DNA from 3 places in the Paraburkholderia bengalensis genome. Region 3 is predicted to be linked to each of the others. Evidence: riboswitches for the same ligand, from Rfam matches in the RefSeq annotation. Region 3 holds a riboswitch; each other region holds the start of a gene.
The links. Region 3 has a riboswitch for cobalamin ahead of cobA (uroporphyrinogen-III C-methyltransferase). Riboswitches for the same ligand answer to the same signal wherever they lie in the genome.
Positions count from the first base shown of each region.

Region 1: another riboswitch for cobalamin. It lies ahead of H3V53_RS09880 (CbtB domain-containing protein); the one in region 3 lies ahead of cobA (uroporphyrinogen-III C-methyltransferase).
Region 2: another riboswitch for cobalamin. It lies ahead of H3V53_RS07060 (TonB-dependent receptor domain-containing protein); the one in region 3 lies ahead of cobA (uroporphyrinogen-III C-methyltransferase).

Region 1 is NZ_JACFYJ010000011.1:94,491-99,642, reverse strand. Features, by position in the region: gene H3V53_RS09895 (AEC family transporter) at 1-547, opposite strand, end outside; gene H3V53_RS09890 (LysR family transcriptional regulator) at 671-1,540, shown strand; gene H3V53_RS09885 (CbtA family protein) at 1,597-2,349, opposite strand; gene H3V53_RS09880 (CbtB domain-containing protein) at 2,371-2,595, opposite strand; cobalamin riboswitch at 2,640-2,793, opposite strand; gene H3V53_RS09875 (histidine phosphatase family protein) at 2,880-3,524, shown strand; gene H3V53_RS09870 (hypothetical protein) at 3,570-3,977, opposite strand; gene H3V53_RS09865 (hypothetical protein) at 4,181-4,399, shown strand; gene H3V53_RS09860 (hypothetical protein) at 4,908-5,152, shown strand, end outside.
Region 2 is NZ_JACFYJ010000007.1:119,498-124,649, reverse strand. Features, by position in the region: gene H3V53_RS07065 (FecCD family ABC transporter permease) at 1-325, opposite strand, end outside; gene H3V53_RS07060 (TonB-dependent receptor domain-containing protein) at 332-2,125, opposite strand; cobalamin riboswitch at 2,459-2,718, opposite strand; gene H3V53_RS07055 (hypothetical protein) at 2,940-3,302, shown strand; gene H3V53_RS07050 (cell division protein ZapA) at 3,299-3,613, shown strand; RNA gene ssrS (6S RNA) at 3,683-3,864, shown strand; gene H3V53_RS07040 (EVE domain-containing protein) at 3,969-4,439, shown strand; gene H3V53_RS07035 (SIMPL domain-containing protein) at 4,694-5,152, shown strand, end outside.
Region 3 is NZ_JACFYJ010000043.1:25,257-30,408, reverse strand. Features, by position in the region: gene cobN (cobaltochelatase subunit CobN) at 1-436, opposite strand, end outside; gene cobW (cobalamin biosynthesis protein CobW) at 448-1,566, opposite strand; cobalamin riboswitch at 1,727-1,997, opposite strand; cobalamin riboswitch at 2,080-2,342, shown strand; gene cobA (uroporphyrinogen-III C-methyltransferase) at 2,493-3,209, shown strand; gene H3V53_RS23665 (cobalamin biosynthesis protein) at 3,206-3,622, shown strand; gene cobO (cob(I)yrinic acid a,c-diamide adenosyltransferase) at 3,619-4,221, shown strand; partial or broken gene H3V53_RS23655 (cobyrinate a,c-diamide synthase) at 4,224-5,152, shown strand, end outside.

The DNA of each region.
Region 1 (5,152 bases), on a different contig from region 3:
CCGCCGCCAGCACGCCGAGAATCGGCGAGGCGATCAGCGGATTCTTCAACAACCGCCACAGCACCTTCGCCCCGAGCTTGTGCGGCGCGCGCTCGGTCTGCAGGCCGATTTCGATCAGCACGATCGCCAGCGCGAACAGCACACACGCGACGAGGATCGTCGCGATCGTCGTCGGCGTGAGACTCGCCTTGCCGAACGCCAGCAACCCGAGCGGAAAACCGATGTAGCCCGTGTTCGGATACGACGCAGCGATGGCGTCGACGCTGGCATCGGCAAGATGCCGCCCGCGCGCGAGGCGCACGGCCAGCACTACGGCGAACACGCCCGCGCAGGCAATCGAAAACGTCGCGATGAAGGCGGGCTGATCGAGTTGCCGCCATGTCGAATGGGCCATCGTGTCGAACAGCAGCGCGGGCAGCGCGAGCCAGACGACGAAGCGGTTCAGTTCCGATGCGGCCGTCGGGCCGAGCAGGTCGCGGCGGCGGCAAAAGAAGCCGGCGAAGATCAGCGCGAAAACGGGCAGCAGAATTTCAAGCGTAGAGAGCATGGCGGCGCCGTGACGGGTTGCGGGAGCGGATGCATAAGCGAATCGGGAAGCGCCCAAGCGTAAGCGTTTCCGGCGATACAATCCAATGCTGAATCCGGCCTTCGACCATACCTTTTTTGCATCATGCTCGACGTCAAACCGCTCCGTTATTTCGTCACGCTGGCCGAAACGCGGCACTTCGGCCGCGCGGCCGCGCGCCTCAATCTGTCGCAGCCGCCGCTCAGCCGGCAACTGGCGGCGCTCGAAGCGTCGCTGGGTGTCACGCTGATCGAACGCAGCCCGCGCAGCGTCACGCTCACGGCCGCGGGCGAACGCTTCTACGCGGACGCCAAGGCGATCCTCGCATCGATCGAACAGGCGGCGCGGCAGGCGCGCGCGGCAGCCGTCGGCGACAGCGGGCAGTTGACCATCGGCTTCACGATGTGCGCCGCCTACAGCGTGCTGCCTGCCTACGCGCGCGCCTATGGCGACGCGTATCCGGACGTGACGCTGAACCTGCGCGAAGTGGTGTCGAACGATCTCGCGCCGCAGGTGCAAAGCGGCCAGATCGACGCGGCGATCATGTTTCCAGGCGCGCCCGACAAGGCGCTCGACACGCGCGCGATCTTCACGGAGCCGCTGTGCGTCGCGCTGTCGCGCAATCATCCGCTCGCCCGCGCGCGGCGGCTCGATGTCGCGCGGCTCGCGCGCGAGCCCTTTGTGATGGCATCGGAAGCCGTCGCGCCGAGCCTGCGCGCGACCATCGTCGATCACTGCGCGCGGGGCGGCTTCGCGCCCGACGTGCGCTTCGAGGTGCAGTTACAGCAAACGGTGTTGAGTCTCGTCGACGAAGGCGTGGGAATCGCGCTCGTGCCGAAGTCGATGAGCCGCGCGCAGCTGGCAGGCGTCGTGTTCAAGCCGCTCGCCGACGCGCCGTTGATTTCCCAGATGCTCGTGTGGTCGCCCGCGAACCGCAATCCGTGTCTGGCGCGGTTCCTGGCTTTGGCCAACTGAAGGAGGATGCGCGCCCGCGTCGGCAAGTGGGCGCGCACACAGGGATCGCAGAGGGATCAGAGAAACGCGCGGTCGCGCGCCGCCGCGTTCGACGCCCGCGCAATGCGTTCGCTGCGCTCGACCATCGCGCCGAACAGCAGACCGATCACGGCCCACATGATTGCCTGCATGCCGAGCGCCGTGATGCGGAACTTCCACAGCACGACGGCTGGGAACGCTTCGGGTACTTCGTTGACCGTCGGCAGCGCAAGCTGGATCGCAGCGATGATCGCGACGAACACCATGCCGCCGGCGATCGACGCATTCCACTGCCCGAGCCGCGGCAGCAGATGCTTGCGCACTTTCATCGAGAACACCATCACGACGAGCGACGTGACGATCATCAGGAAGAACAGGCCCGTGCGTGAGCCGATCGTCTCCGGATCGCCGACCGACGGCGGATTGGCCGGATACTTGAGAGTCGGGACCAGCACGACGGCAACAAACGCGCCGACTGCGAGCCACGCCGACAACGCGCGCGCGCCGATCCGCCCGACGCGCCCGTACAGATACGCGAACGTCAACGCGAACAGTCCGCCGAACGCCATGCCGTAGGCGACCACGCCCGTCAGCAGACCGAGGCCCGCCTGCGTGCCGCGGCTGACGATTTCTTCTTCATGCTCGCCGGCGTGCTCCGCCGCATGCGTTTTTTCTTCGAGCGAGATCGCCGTTTCGACGAGCGGCTCGCCCGCGACGCGCGCGAACGCGAACGTGAGCAGGCCCGCGACGATGCCTGCGAGCATGCCTCGCATCAACAACTTGCCAACCATGGTGATGACTCCCTTACGCGATCAGTGGCAAGGAAAGCCGAGCAGATGGCGGCCGTCGTGCACGAACTCGTGCACGTACATGCCGGGAAACAGCGACGTCGCGCCCTGTTCGGCGCCGACGAAATAGAGCGCGAGCAGCATCAGCAGGCCGCCGAAGATCACCCACGGCAGCAGTTCGCGCAGCGGAACGGGCGTGATGGCGGGTTGATCGGCCTCGCGGGCGTGGTCGAACACGGTGTCGTTCATGGCGAACATCTCCTGGGGTTGCGCGCCCCGATAGTCGATTGATGAGGGAAGTCGAAGCTTGGGTCTGGCTTCCGGCTCGTATGCTGCACATTCGTGATGCATTCACCGCCGATTACAGTGGCGCGACCGCGCCGGGCTTGCACCGGCTTCCGCGCTTCGAGTGGCGACTATTCTACGCGCTAAACTGCGATTCTTTCCTGCTGCCCTGCTTCTTCCTGGATGGTCTTTGCTCGATCTTGCTATGCCTTCCCGCTTCGCTCCTTCTTCCCGACCACGAGCCGCCGATGCGCATACGTCTGTTGATGATCAGCCACCCGGCGACTGCCGCGCAGCGCAAGGGCACATTTCCCGACGGCGACGATCCCCTCGATGCGCGCGCCGTCGAAGAAGCGGCAGCATGTCGTGCTGCAAACGCGGATTGGCTCGCCGCCGAGGCCGCGTTCGCGAGTCCCGCACGATGCGCAACGGAAGCGGCGCGGATATTCGGATTCGCCGCCGTCACGCGGGAGCCGGCCCTGGCTGATGCGGACTACGGACGCTGGCGCGGCCGCCGCCTCGTCGACATCGCGCGCGACGAACCCGACGCGCTCGCCGTCTGGACGCGTGATCCGTCGGCCGCGCCGCACGGCGGCGAATCGTTCGATGCGTTGACGCGGCGCGTCGGCGGCTGGCTCGACGCGCTTTCCGAGCACGGGCATCGCGGCACGCTGATCGCCGTCACGCATGCGCCCGTGATCCGCGCCGTGCTCGTGCACGTGCTGCACGCGCCGTCGACAGCGTTCACGCAAATTGACGTCCCGCCCCTCGCCATCGTCGAATTGCAGCGCGGCGAGCGAGGCTGGACGTGGCGGGCCACGGCCCCGCACGCGTCTCCGCATGCGCCCCCTCATGCGCCCCCTCGCACGCCCTTTCCGACGCCCGACGCCTGAAGCACGCGGCGCGCGCGAAGCGCGAACAGTCATCCGCCCGCGCGCTCACAACGCGGGACACGACAACACCTGCTGCGGATTGAGCGCCGTGCCCGGCAAGCCGTTCGCCGCGGGCGTGCCCTGCATCGGCGTGGCGATCAGGCGCACGGCGTCCGTGCCCGCGCTCGCGAGCACGTAACGCTCGGGGCGCCCCTGCGGCTGCCAGTACGCGCGATAGGCCCCGCCATCCGATAGCACATGCAACGTGCCCGGCACGGTCTTGCCGCCCGCGATGAAATCGACGGGCTCGCCGTCGCGCAACGCAAAGCCGCTTGCAGCCGGCACGCCAGATGCAGCCGACGCAGCCGGCCCGCCCGCACCCGACAGCACACCGCAGGATCCATCGCCCGTTGCGGCGATCGCCAGTTGCGCGACGGTCCATACCGTGAGGGGCGCCATCGTTCTGAATGTCATTGGATGCCTCGTGTCGGCTGAAAGCTCAGGCGTGGTGAGTCCGCCAAGCGCGATTTGCAAAGCGCGGGTTGCAAACGGCATACCACCGCCCGCGATCTGCGAGCGCCGCGAAGCCGCGCGAATTTTGACCGCCTGGCAACGCGCTTTTTGATGTGCGATAAGAGTTGGGTTCCTATCCAGCGTTCACCGAAAAGAGGCAACCGATGGCCACGCTCGAAGCGTTTCGCACCGTGCTCGACGATGCACGCACGCCCGAGATCATTCGCAATCACATCATTGATTCGCTGCAATATGCGCTGCGCAATCATGGGCAGATTTTCACGTCGAAGGAAGTGGAATGGCTCGCGAAATGGGACGACGCGCGCATTCCGCTCGCCGCTGCTCGCGAACTGCAAAAACGCATGACGCACGAAGCGGAATGAACGCCCGTGGACAGGTAGGCCCGCCGCGCCGCCCGTCGAACTGGATTGCTCCCCACAAGCGGGCAAACGGAAGTTTGTGCTACACAAGGCCCTGTTTTTAGGGCATAATATTGCTACAGCAGCACTCTGCCATTTCCTTCCGGCACCTTCTTAACCGCAGCGCGTTCTACCGGTTTCGCCGGTTTTCAGCTTCACCGCTGCATGGATTGCGTCTCTGCCGTCCCCGCCGCCGCGCAATGTCGGGCAGCGGTAACCCGGCGGTCATCGTCACTTCGGCCATAGTTGAACCCGACCAGGTGACATTCGTCATGCGTTCGGTGCCTGTGCGGCATCAGCGTATTTCTCCATCGGTACCGCGTCGTTCGCGGCTGCGTTCGGGTCCACGCGTAGGACTCGCGCCAAACCATTTCCATTGCGGCGTGCGCGAACGTGCCCGCCGCCGGCTGCCTTGCTGTTGCGTCGCTCGTGATGCGCGCGCGCCGGCAGCCTGTATCACAGGACTTTGCACATGACTCAAGGCATCAAGACCTACAAAGGTTACGAAATTCATCCGCTCGTCTATCCGCGCCGCACGTCGAGCGGCGTTACCCATCGCAATTCGCTCGATAGCGGCTACGACGCATCGGTGCGCATTTGCCGCGTCGGCGCGAAATCGATCGACGACGGCCGCGTCTTCCGGCTCGCGCACTTCCGTCCGTTCGAAGGCGCGGGCAAGGCCCGCATGGCGTGCATGGAACACGCAACCAACGTGAT
Region 2 (5,152 bases), on a different contig from region 3:
CGTATGGCTCGGCCAGCGGGTTGCGCAGCAACACCTGCAGCAGCGCGCCTGCGAGCGCAAGCAGCGCGCCGCAGCCGAAGCCCGCCAGTGCGCGCGGCAGGCGCAGCGTGCGAACGATCTGCTCGGCGAGATCGGCGGAGGTGTCGTGGGACGGCAGCAACGCGTCCAACACGCGCAGCGGCGCGATGCTCACGCTGCCCAGCGCCAGCGACGCGACGAAGACGACGAGCGCGGCCGCACCGAGCGCCGCCCAGATCGCGAGCGCGCGCTTCGCGCTCATGCCTTGCGCGAGCGGCACCCGCGGACGTTGTGCGAAGCCGTTCATCGCGCGTTACAGCTGCTGCCAGCCGAGCGTGAGATAGGCGCCGCGCCGCGGCGTGTTGTACGTGTAGGCGAGTTCATAGTCCTTGTCGAACAGGTTCTGGATTTGCGCGGCCACGTACCATGCCTTCGTGATGTTGTAGCGCGCCGACAGACTCACGATGCCATATCCGCCGAGCGGCGCGCCGCTGTCGTCGCGCTCGCCGCTCAGGAGCCACTCGCCGCCCACGCGCCATTTGCCGACGGACCGGTTCGCGGTGAACGACGCAAAGCGGCGCGCGCGCCGGTTCAGCTCGGTGTGCGTGTCTTCGTCGACGGGATTCTGGAACGTCACCGCCGCGCGCACGTCCGTCTTGCCGACGTGACCCGCCCACGACCCTTCGATGCCCTGCACTTTCGCATGCCCCACGTTCTGTGCGACATAGATGCCGGGCGTGGTCTGCACGTAGTCGATCAGGTTCGTGTAGCGCGTCTGGAAAGCGGTGAGCTTCAGGAGACCCAATGCATCGGATGCGTATTGCAGCGCGGCTTCGACGGAGTGACTTTGCTCTGGCTGGATCAGCGGATTGCCGCTGCTCGGGTAGTACAGATCATTGAAGCTCGGCGCGCGAAACGCATCGGACCAGCTTGCAGTCACCTTCCAGTGTTCGTCGAAGTCGTAGCCATAGCCCAGATAGTAACTGTTGGCCCCGCCGAAATCCGAGTACTGGTCCCGCCGCACGTTCGCCTGGATCTGACTGCCGCCGAGGCGCCCCGTGTAGCCCGCAAACGCCGAATTCACGTGACGATCGGGCGCGCTGTACTGGTTCGAGTCGAGCGTCTGGTCCAGATGCTCGTAGCCGAGCTGCAGCTTGTGATCGCGTGCGATCGTGAAATCGTTCTGCCACGTGTATTGACGGTTGTCCGAATCGTAGCGATACAGATAGTCGCCATTGAGCGCCGTGTTGCTGCGATCGTTGCCCGCCGCGACGACCAAGCGCGTGGTCCACGCATCGGTGAGCTTGCCGTTCGCGAACACCGAGGCCGTCTGCACCTTGCTGTGCAGATTGTTGAGATTGGTGGGCAGACCGAACGGATCGTCGAAGCTGTCGGTGCCGTTCGACTGGAAATAGCGCACGCCGACGTCCCACGCGTCGGTCAGCTTGTGGCGCAGCGACGCGCTCACACTCTCGTTGAAGTAGCCGTTTGCATTGGGATTGACGCTCGCGAGCGCGGGGTCGATCGACGAGAAGCCGTCCGTCTTCGCGCGTGCGAGCGTGATGCTGAAGGTCGTGCGGCCGTCCTTGTCGAGCGCGCCGTCGACACCCGCCGCCTGGCGCTGCGTGTGATAGCTGCCGTACTCCACGTCGAAGTGAAAACGCGGCGGATGATTGCCGCCGTTCCTCGTGAACACTTGCACGACGCCGCCGATCGCGCCCGAGCCGTACAGCGCCGACACATTGCCGTTCACGACTTCGACATGATCGATCTGGTCGAGCGGAATCTGTTCGAGCTGTGCGTTGCCCTGGCTCACCGAGTCGACGCGCACGCCGTCGATCAGCACCAGCGACTGCGTCGCCGATGCGCCTCGCAGGAACAGACTCGAGGTCGCGCCCGGGCCGCCGTTGCGCACGATCTGCGCGCCCGGTGCTAACTGCAGCAGGCCGGGCAGATCGCGCGCGGTGGTGTCGGCAATGTCCTGTGCGTCGAAGAGCGTGGTCTGCGCAATGGCATCGGCGAGACGCTGCGCGCGACGGTCGGCCGTCACGACAATAGGCGACAGCACGGACGCGCTGGCCGGCGCGTCTACGTCAGACGGGAGCATGTCCGATCGCTGCGCGGATGTGGCGGATAGGCCCTGAGGGCCGGCTTCGTGAGCGGCTTCGTGAGCGGCCTCATGAGCGGCCTCATGAGCGGCCTCATGAGCGGTCGACTGGGCATGAGCGGCAAGCGGCATCGCGCTGGCAGCGTACGCAAGGACGCCCAGCGCGGCGAGCGGGGCGCGGGCGTAATCAATCAAATGCGCAGAGAAATACGCGGAGAAACGCGCGGCAAAACGCGCAGTCGGACGCGTGGCATGCATCGGGATGAGCATCGAGAAAGTCCTGTGGGCCTGTGCGCGGCCCGCTCCTCGTGGGCCGATGCCTGTCAAGGAGCGACGCGCTCCAGGCCTCCGGCCGGTATCCGGGCTGACGACTGGCCGACCCGCCTTCCCGCGCATGACGCACAGTGGCTTGCCGCACGACGTTCGACACCTTGGCTCGATGCGTGCATGAGTCGACCTGCAGAAACTGCGGTCGTTGTACCGTTGCGAGGACAGCGCAGGTTGGCTCGTCCGGGCGGACTTCGCTCCCTGCTTCCCGTTTAACTGCGCGCGGCGCGATACCGCGCGCGGGCACCTGAGTGGGCGCCAGTGTAGAAGTGGCGGATGCACGCGTCAAGAAACGCGGCACATCGCATGCATCCCGAACATCGGACTGTTGAAAAAGCCCCTTTTTTAGGGGCGAAAATGCGTGCCACGCGGGCACGCACCTGGATATTGCGGAATTAAGGCGCTAATGTTACGTCTCGAAACGAGACAAATGTCCGAGCGTGCGACATTCCGCGCTAGAATGCCATGTCTTTAGAGGACGCAGCACATGCTCACCGAACTCGAAACACTGTCACAGAACATTGGCCGGCTGATCGAGATCAGCCAGCGCTATAACGAAGCTCGCCTCGCGCTCGAAGAACAGCTCGCACAAGCGCGCGCCGAATGCGAGTCGACCCGCGCAGAACTCGAACAGGCCCGTGAAGAACGCAACGCATTGCAGGCGGAGCGCGATGCGCTGTCTGCGAAGATCGACGACGCCCAGGTGCGTCTGAACGCGATCCTCGAGAAATTGCCGCGCGCCCGCGCTCACGAGCCTGACAATCAACTCGATCTCCTCGCGCCCGAGCAGCACGCGCAGGCCAATCACGACGCGAACAACGACGCGACCCGCCACGGAGAAAATGCATGACCACGAAGCAGATCGAAGTGTCGATCCTCGGCCAGCCCTATCGCCTCGCGTGCTCGCCGGAAACGGAAGCCGCGCTGCTCGAAGCGGTGGCGCGCGTGGACGCCGAGATGACGAAGATCCGTGCCAGCAGCAACGTACGCGGTCAGGACCGCATCGCCGTGATGGCGGCGCTGTCGCTGGCATCGGAACTGCTTAGGCTGCAAGCCAGCGTGCGACACGGAGAATCATTTCCCGCCGAAGAAATCCGGCGTACAATGCACCAGATGAATGAGCAGCTGGGCACTGTGATTCAACAGTACAGCGTGCAGTAAAAAAATTCTGACGGGCTTGATTGCATTGCGGTCAGGTTCATGTGGTAGATGTAGAGCAAACGTTTTTCAGCTTCCCTGCCTGGTTCGCCAAGGTCATATATTCCTTGAACCAATGCTATATGCACGGTTGCGGAAATTTGTAGCACGGGCGTGCGCGTCACTCAGTCTGATGTACCCGAAGTGCTGCTAACTGCGACCAATTCTGAACCTCAGGTTCAGGATGCCGGCCTAGCGGCTAAGGCGGGGACCCATACGAACGGCATCGGACTTATCCGATGCCGTTTTTCTTTGCGTGCACGGTTGTCGCACAGCACTGCTCGACGAATCATTCCCACACTTCACGTTCAATCGACTCATGCGCTACTGGCTGATGAAGTCCGAACCGGACGAAGCGAGCATCGACGATCTCGCGAATGCGCCGCAGCGCACGCTACCGTGGACAGGCGTGCGCAATTATCAGGCGCGTAACTTCATGCGCGACATCATGAAGATCGGCGACGGCGTGCTGTTCTATCACTCGAGCTGCCCTGAGCCGGGCATCGCAGGCATCGCCGAGGTGTGCTCGACGCCCTATCCCGACCCAACGCAGTTCGATTCGAAGAGCCCGTACTACGACGCGAAGTCGTCGCAGGAAACGCCGCGCTGGACGCTCGTCGATGTCGTGTTCAAGAAGAAGATCGCGCTGATACCGCTCGCCGAATTGCGCGAACACCCCGAACTCGCCGACATGCGCGTGCTCGCCAAGGGCAACCGCCTGTCGATCACGCCCGTCACGCAAGCCGAGTGGACATTCATCACGAAGCAGTTGGCCAAGCCCGCCGCGTGAGCGCGCGGATGAAAGCGTGAACGCTTGCCGTCGCGTCGCCCACTGCCCAGAACGTGAAGCGCGAAAAGCAAAACTCAAGCGCGATGCGGAGCAATTCGAAGCAACAATTCGAAGCAACACTCAGGGAACCAGTCGACGCTTTCAGACGCCTAACTGCGCGTCGCAAGCGTCATGCCATGCGCGCCGAAGCGAGGTCTTCGGCGGCGGCGTTTCGCTGACGCATGCGCGCACAACCTCAAGCAAGGAGTCGAACAATGACGAAACCATCCGCGCTCGTGTGGGCGCTCGCCGGCGCATGCGCGGCGCCGCTCGCTCTCGCATTCACGGCATCCGCGGCCCAGGCCCAGACCGTCGTGCAGCAGTACCAGCCCGCGGGCGTCCTGTCGCTGAACGCGCAAGCTAGCAAAGAAGTGCCGCAGGATGTCGTCGACATCACGCTGTTCTATGAACAGGAAGCAAACGACCCGTCGTCGCTGACGGGCACGCTGAACCAGCATGCCGACCAGGCGCTGCAAAAGGCCAAAGGCGCCGCAGGGGTGACGGCGCGCACAGGTTCGTTCTCGATCTATCCGTCGACGGATCGCGACGGGCGCATTTCCGCGTGGCGCGGCCGCACGGAAGTCGTGCTGGAGTCGCACGACTTCGCGGCGGCGTCGAAGCTCGCCGGGCAACTGTCGTCGATCATGCAGGTCGGCAACGTGCAGTTCTCACTG
Region 3 (5,152 bases):
CTTCGCGCAGATAGCGCCATAACTGATGGCACAGGTCGGCGTCGGCGGTGCTGCGCGCGAGCAGGTTCGGATCTTCCTGCAGATCGCCGGAAAACATCGCGAGGGTCTGCCCTTTGCGCTGCGCCAATGCGACGACCTGCTCGATGCCGTAAGGCCAATAGGCTTCGCCGCCCAGATGATCGACCACGACCACGCGCGCATGCTGCAACACATCGTCGACGTAAAAATCCACCGACGCCGGCTGCCGCAGATACGTCACGTTGGCAAGCCGCACGCTCGGAAAACCATCGCCCAGACGCGGCACGACGCTCGCGAGCAGCGACAGCGTCGTGTCGGCGGAACTGAGAATGACGATGTCCGCGGGCTGCTGATCGATACGGATCACGCCCTTCGAATCGTCGACGAAACCACCGGGAACGGTGCGCAGCAGATGCATCGCGTTGCCTGTCAGGCCTGTCGTGTCTGCGCGTGCTGCACGTTCAGCGCTGCGTTCAACGCGGCATCGAGCGCGCGTTGCAGCGTGGGCTGATCGAGGTCTGCGCCGATCAGCACGAAGCGGCTCAGCGACGACGCGTCGAGTTCACCCGCCTGCCAGCGCCGGTCGAAGTAGCTGTCGAAACGCCTGCCCACACCCTGAATGACGAGGCGCATCGGCGCATTGGGCAGCGCGGCAAAGCCCTTCACGCGATAGATCGTGTGCGCTTCGACCACGCTTTGCAGCGCGGCGATCATCGTCTCGCGCGACACGGCCTGCGCACTGACGACGACGGAGTCGAACTCGTCGTGATGATGGTCGGCGTGATCGGGATCATCGGCGGAACCGTGGTGATCGTGACGCAGATGAATCGTCTCCTCCAATGCCGATTCGAGCCCGAGCAGCGCGTGCAGATCGAGTTGCCCCCTATGCGCGCGCACCACCTTCACCTGCGGCGGAATCTCCTCGCGGATGACCGTCTCGACACTCGCCTGCTGCGCTTCGTCGAGCAGATCGGTCTTGTTCAGAATCACGAGATCGGCGGCGCAAAGCTGGTCTTCGAACAGCTCGTGCAACGGCGATTCATGATCGAGATTCGGGTCCGCCTTGCGCAACTGGTCGACGGCAACGGGGTCTTGCGCGAACTGGCCGCTCGCCACGGCCGGACCGTCGACCACCGTCACGACGGCATCGACGGTAAAGCTGTTCTTGATCGACGGCCAGTTGAACGCCTGCACGAGCGGCTTCGGCAATGCAAGGCCCGACGTTTCGATCAGCACGTGATCGATCTGCTCGCGCCGTTCGACAAGCTGTTCCATCACCGGGAAAAATTCTTCCTGCACGGTGCAGCACAAACAGCCGTTCGCGAGTTCATAAAGCTGGCCTTCCGTCTCGTTGCCGTTCTCATCGCAACCGATGCCGCAGCCCCTGAGTATTTCGCCGTCGATGCCGAGCTCGCCGAACTCGTTGACGATCACGGCGATGCGCAGGCCGCCCGCATGCTGAAGAATGTGACGCATCAACGTCGTTTTGCCGCTGCCGAGAAAGCCCGTCACGATGGTCACGGGAATCTTGCGCATCTGTGTCTGCATGATGGCTCCGTTGCCCGCGCTGCGTTCGGGCGAACTTGAAGAAGTAAGGCACGGGGACGAAAACGGCGCCGCACGGGCATTTGCATGCTCGAAGAAAGCACCAACGCAAACGCCATGCAGCGCATGAGGAATCGTGAACGCAGCGCCGCATCCCCGCAGCGCAGCGTCGTCGTCTCGGGCCGGTATCCGGGCTGATGAAAGCGCCGCCTCTCCTTCCCGCGCGAGCATTTTCGCGCAGTGGATTGCTCTGCATGGGCCGCTATTGGACGCACATGCAGCGAGGCCGGCTCTGCATCGTCTTCGCGATGCCTTCACCTACCGTTGCGGGGAGCAGCATAGTTTGGTTCTGCGATGTCACGCAAAACCGGCTATTTCCCGTTTAACTGCGCACGCCGAACGCGCGCGCGAGCACCAGAGTGCGTGCGAGTTTAGGCTTCGTCGCGAGGAGCGTCAAGAAAGGCCGGACGGGCTTTCCGGGCATCATCCCGAGGCGACGCGCAAGTTGGCGTGTGCTATCGTATGCGCGCGTCTGGTGCCGAGCAGGCCAGCAACTCAGGGCCTGCAGAGTTAAACGGGAAACAGGGAAGCGTCGTCATCGCCATTGCGCGCGATTCATATGACGCCCAGCCTGTGCTGTCCCCGCAACGGTCACGCGGCAAGCGGAATGCCAACGCGTTCCGCGCAGTGCGTTCAAAGCCACTGCCTGCAGCACGCAGGCGGGAAGGCGAACGCGATGAGCCGCCAGCCCGGATACCGGCCAGATGCATGGAGGCGACGATCACCTCGCCATTCGCTGGAGCCGCGGGAAACGGCCGCCAGCGCCCGCGCGCGACTCTCACCGCCCTCGCGCGTCGCAAGCACCATCGGCAATCTCGAATGACCTATCACTCGCAAGCGTGCGCTCGTGCAGCGGCGCTTTTTTCGCAATGAGCCGCGCCTGGCTGATCGGCGCCGGCCCCGGCGACGTCGAGCTGCTCACGCTCAAGGCCGTGCGCACGCTCGCGCAGGCCGATGTCGTACTCGTCGACGATCTCGTCAACCCCGAAGTCCTGCAGTTCGCGCGCGACGACGCGCAAATCGTCCATGTCGGCAAACGCGGCGGCCAGGTGTCGACGCCGCAGCCGGACATCGTCGCGCAGATGCTCGACCATCTGCGCGCGGGCCGCAGCGTCGCGCGCCTGAAAGGCGGCGACCCATTCGTGTTCGGCCGCGGCGGCGAAGAGCAGCAGGCGCTGCAGGCCGCGGGCATCGCGGTCGAAATCGTCGGCGGAATCACTGCCGGTATCGCCGCGCCCGCGGCCATCGGCATTCCCGTCACGCATCGCGATCACGCGCAAGGCGTGATCTTCGTCACCGGCCACGGCGCGGGCGAGCACGAGGCCGACTGGGCCGCGCTCGCGGCGACCCGGATGACGCTCGTGATCTACATGGGCATGCGCCGTCTGAACGACATCGCCGATGCGCTGCTGGCAGCCGGCATGCCGCCCGACACGCCCTGCGCCGCGATCGAATCCGCCACGCGCCCCGAGCAGCGCCATGTGCGCGCGAGCTTGCGCGAACTCGCGCAACACGTCGCCGATGCGGGGCTCGGTTCGCCCGCCATCGTCGTGATCGGCGGCGTCGCGTCGCTCGGCGTGTCATGAAGCTCGTCGCGGGCATCGGCTGCCGGCGCGGCGTGTCGGCCGAACAGATCGAACGCGCCGTGCGTGACGCGCTCGGCGCGACGCTCGACTTCGCGGCGCTGCACGCAGTTGCGTCGCTCGAATCCAAGGCCGATGAAGCCGGTCTCGTTGCATTCTGCGCGCAGCATGGGCTGCCGCTGCGCACCTTCACCCGCGAAGCCATCGCGTCGCTCGATGCGGCAACCAGCGTGTCGGCCGCCGCGCGCGAACATCTCGGCATCGACGGCGTATGCGAGCCTTGCGCGCTGCTCGCGTCGCGAGGCGGAACCCTGCTCGTGCCGAAGCGCGCGCGCGACGGCGTGACGGTCGCGATCGCGTGCGCTGCCGCACGCTCTCCATCCCACGACATACCCGCAATCAAGGAACATCGATGAAAACCGATCCCGAATCGCACGCACGCATGACGCAGCGCCGCCGCGAAGGCCACGAGAAAAAGCAGGCGCAGGCGACGGTCGAAAAAGGCCTGTTGATCGTCTACACGGGTACGGGCAAGGGCAAGTCGACGGCGGCGTTCGGCATGGCCGTGCGCGTGCTCGGCCACGGCCTGAAGCTCGGCGTCGTGCAGTTCATCAAGGGCGCGCTGCACACGTCCGAACGCGATTTTCTCGGCACGCAGGCGAACTGCGACTTCGTCACGATGGGCGACGGCTACACCTGGAACACGCAGGACCGCGAAGCCGACATCGCGACGGCACGCAAGGGCTGGAACGAAGCGCGCCGCATGATCGAAAGCGGCGAGTACCAGATGGTGATTCTCGACGAGTTGAATACGGTGCTGAAGTACGAATATCTTCCGCTCGATGAAGTGCTGTCTGTCGTCAATGCGCGGCCCGAGATGCTGCATGTCGTGATCACGGGCCGCCATGCACCCGACGCGCTCGTCGACGCCGCCGATCTCGTCACCGAAATGCGCCTCGTCAAGCATCCTTACCGCGAGCAGCACGTGAAGGCGCAGCGCGGCGTGGAGTTCTGAACATGCTCGCGTGTCCCGCCCTGTTCATCAGCGCGCCGGCGTCGGGCCAGGGCAAAACGACGGTGACGGCCGCGCTCGCGCGGCATCATCGGCGCATGGGGCGCGACGTGCGCGTGTTCAAGACTGGCCCGGATTTTCTCGACCCGATGATCCTAGCGCGCGCGAGCGGGGCGCCCGTGCTGTCGCTCGACCTGTGGATGGTCGGCGAGTCCGCATGCCGCGCGCTGCTCGCGCAGGCCGCGCGCGAAGCGGATCTGATCCTGATCGAAGGCGTGATGGGCCTGTTCGACGGCACGCCGAGCAGCGCCGATCTCGCCGCCAGATTCGGCGTGCCTGTCGCGGCCGTGATTTCCGCGAAGGCGATGGCGCAGACCTTCGGCGCTGTTGCGTTCGGCCTCGCGCGCTTTCGCGAGGACGTGCCGTTTCATGGCGTGTTCGCGAACCGGGTCGGGTCGGCGCGTCACGCGCAGATGCTCGAAGAAGCGCTGCCGCGCGATCTGAAGATGCTCGGCTATCTGTCGTCGACGGATTCGATCGAATTGCCCGATCGCCATCTGGGCCTGCTGCAGGCGGCTGAAATCGACGATCTCGACGCGCGGCTCGAGCGCGCCGCCGACGCGCTCGCCGCCACCCCGCTCGCCCAGTTGCCGCCCGCCATCGCGTTCGACGAGCCGGAACACGAAGCGCCGCTGCCGCGTCTGCTCGACGGCATGCACGTCGCGATCGCGCGCGACGCGCGTTCTCGTTCATCTATCCCGCCAACGTGCAGCTGCTCGAAGCGCTCGGCGCGCGCGTCACGTATTTCTCCCCCCTTGCAGACGAGCCCGTGCCCGGCGGCGCCGACGCGCTTTATCTGCCCGGCGGCTATCCGGAACTGCACGCGTCCACGCTGGCGGCCAACGCGCGCAGCGCCGCGTCGATCCGTGCACAT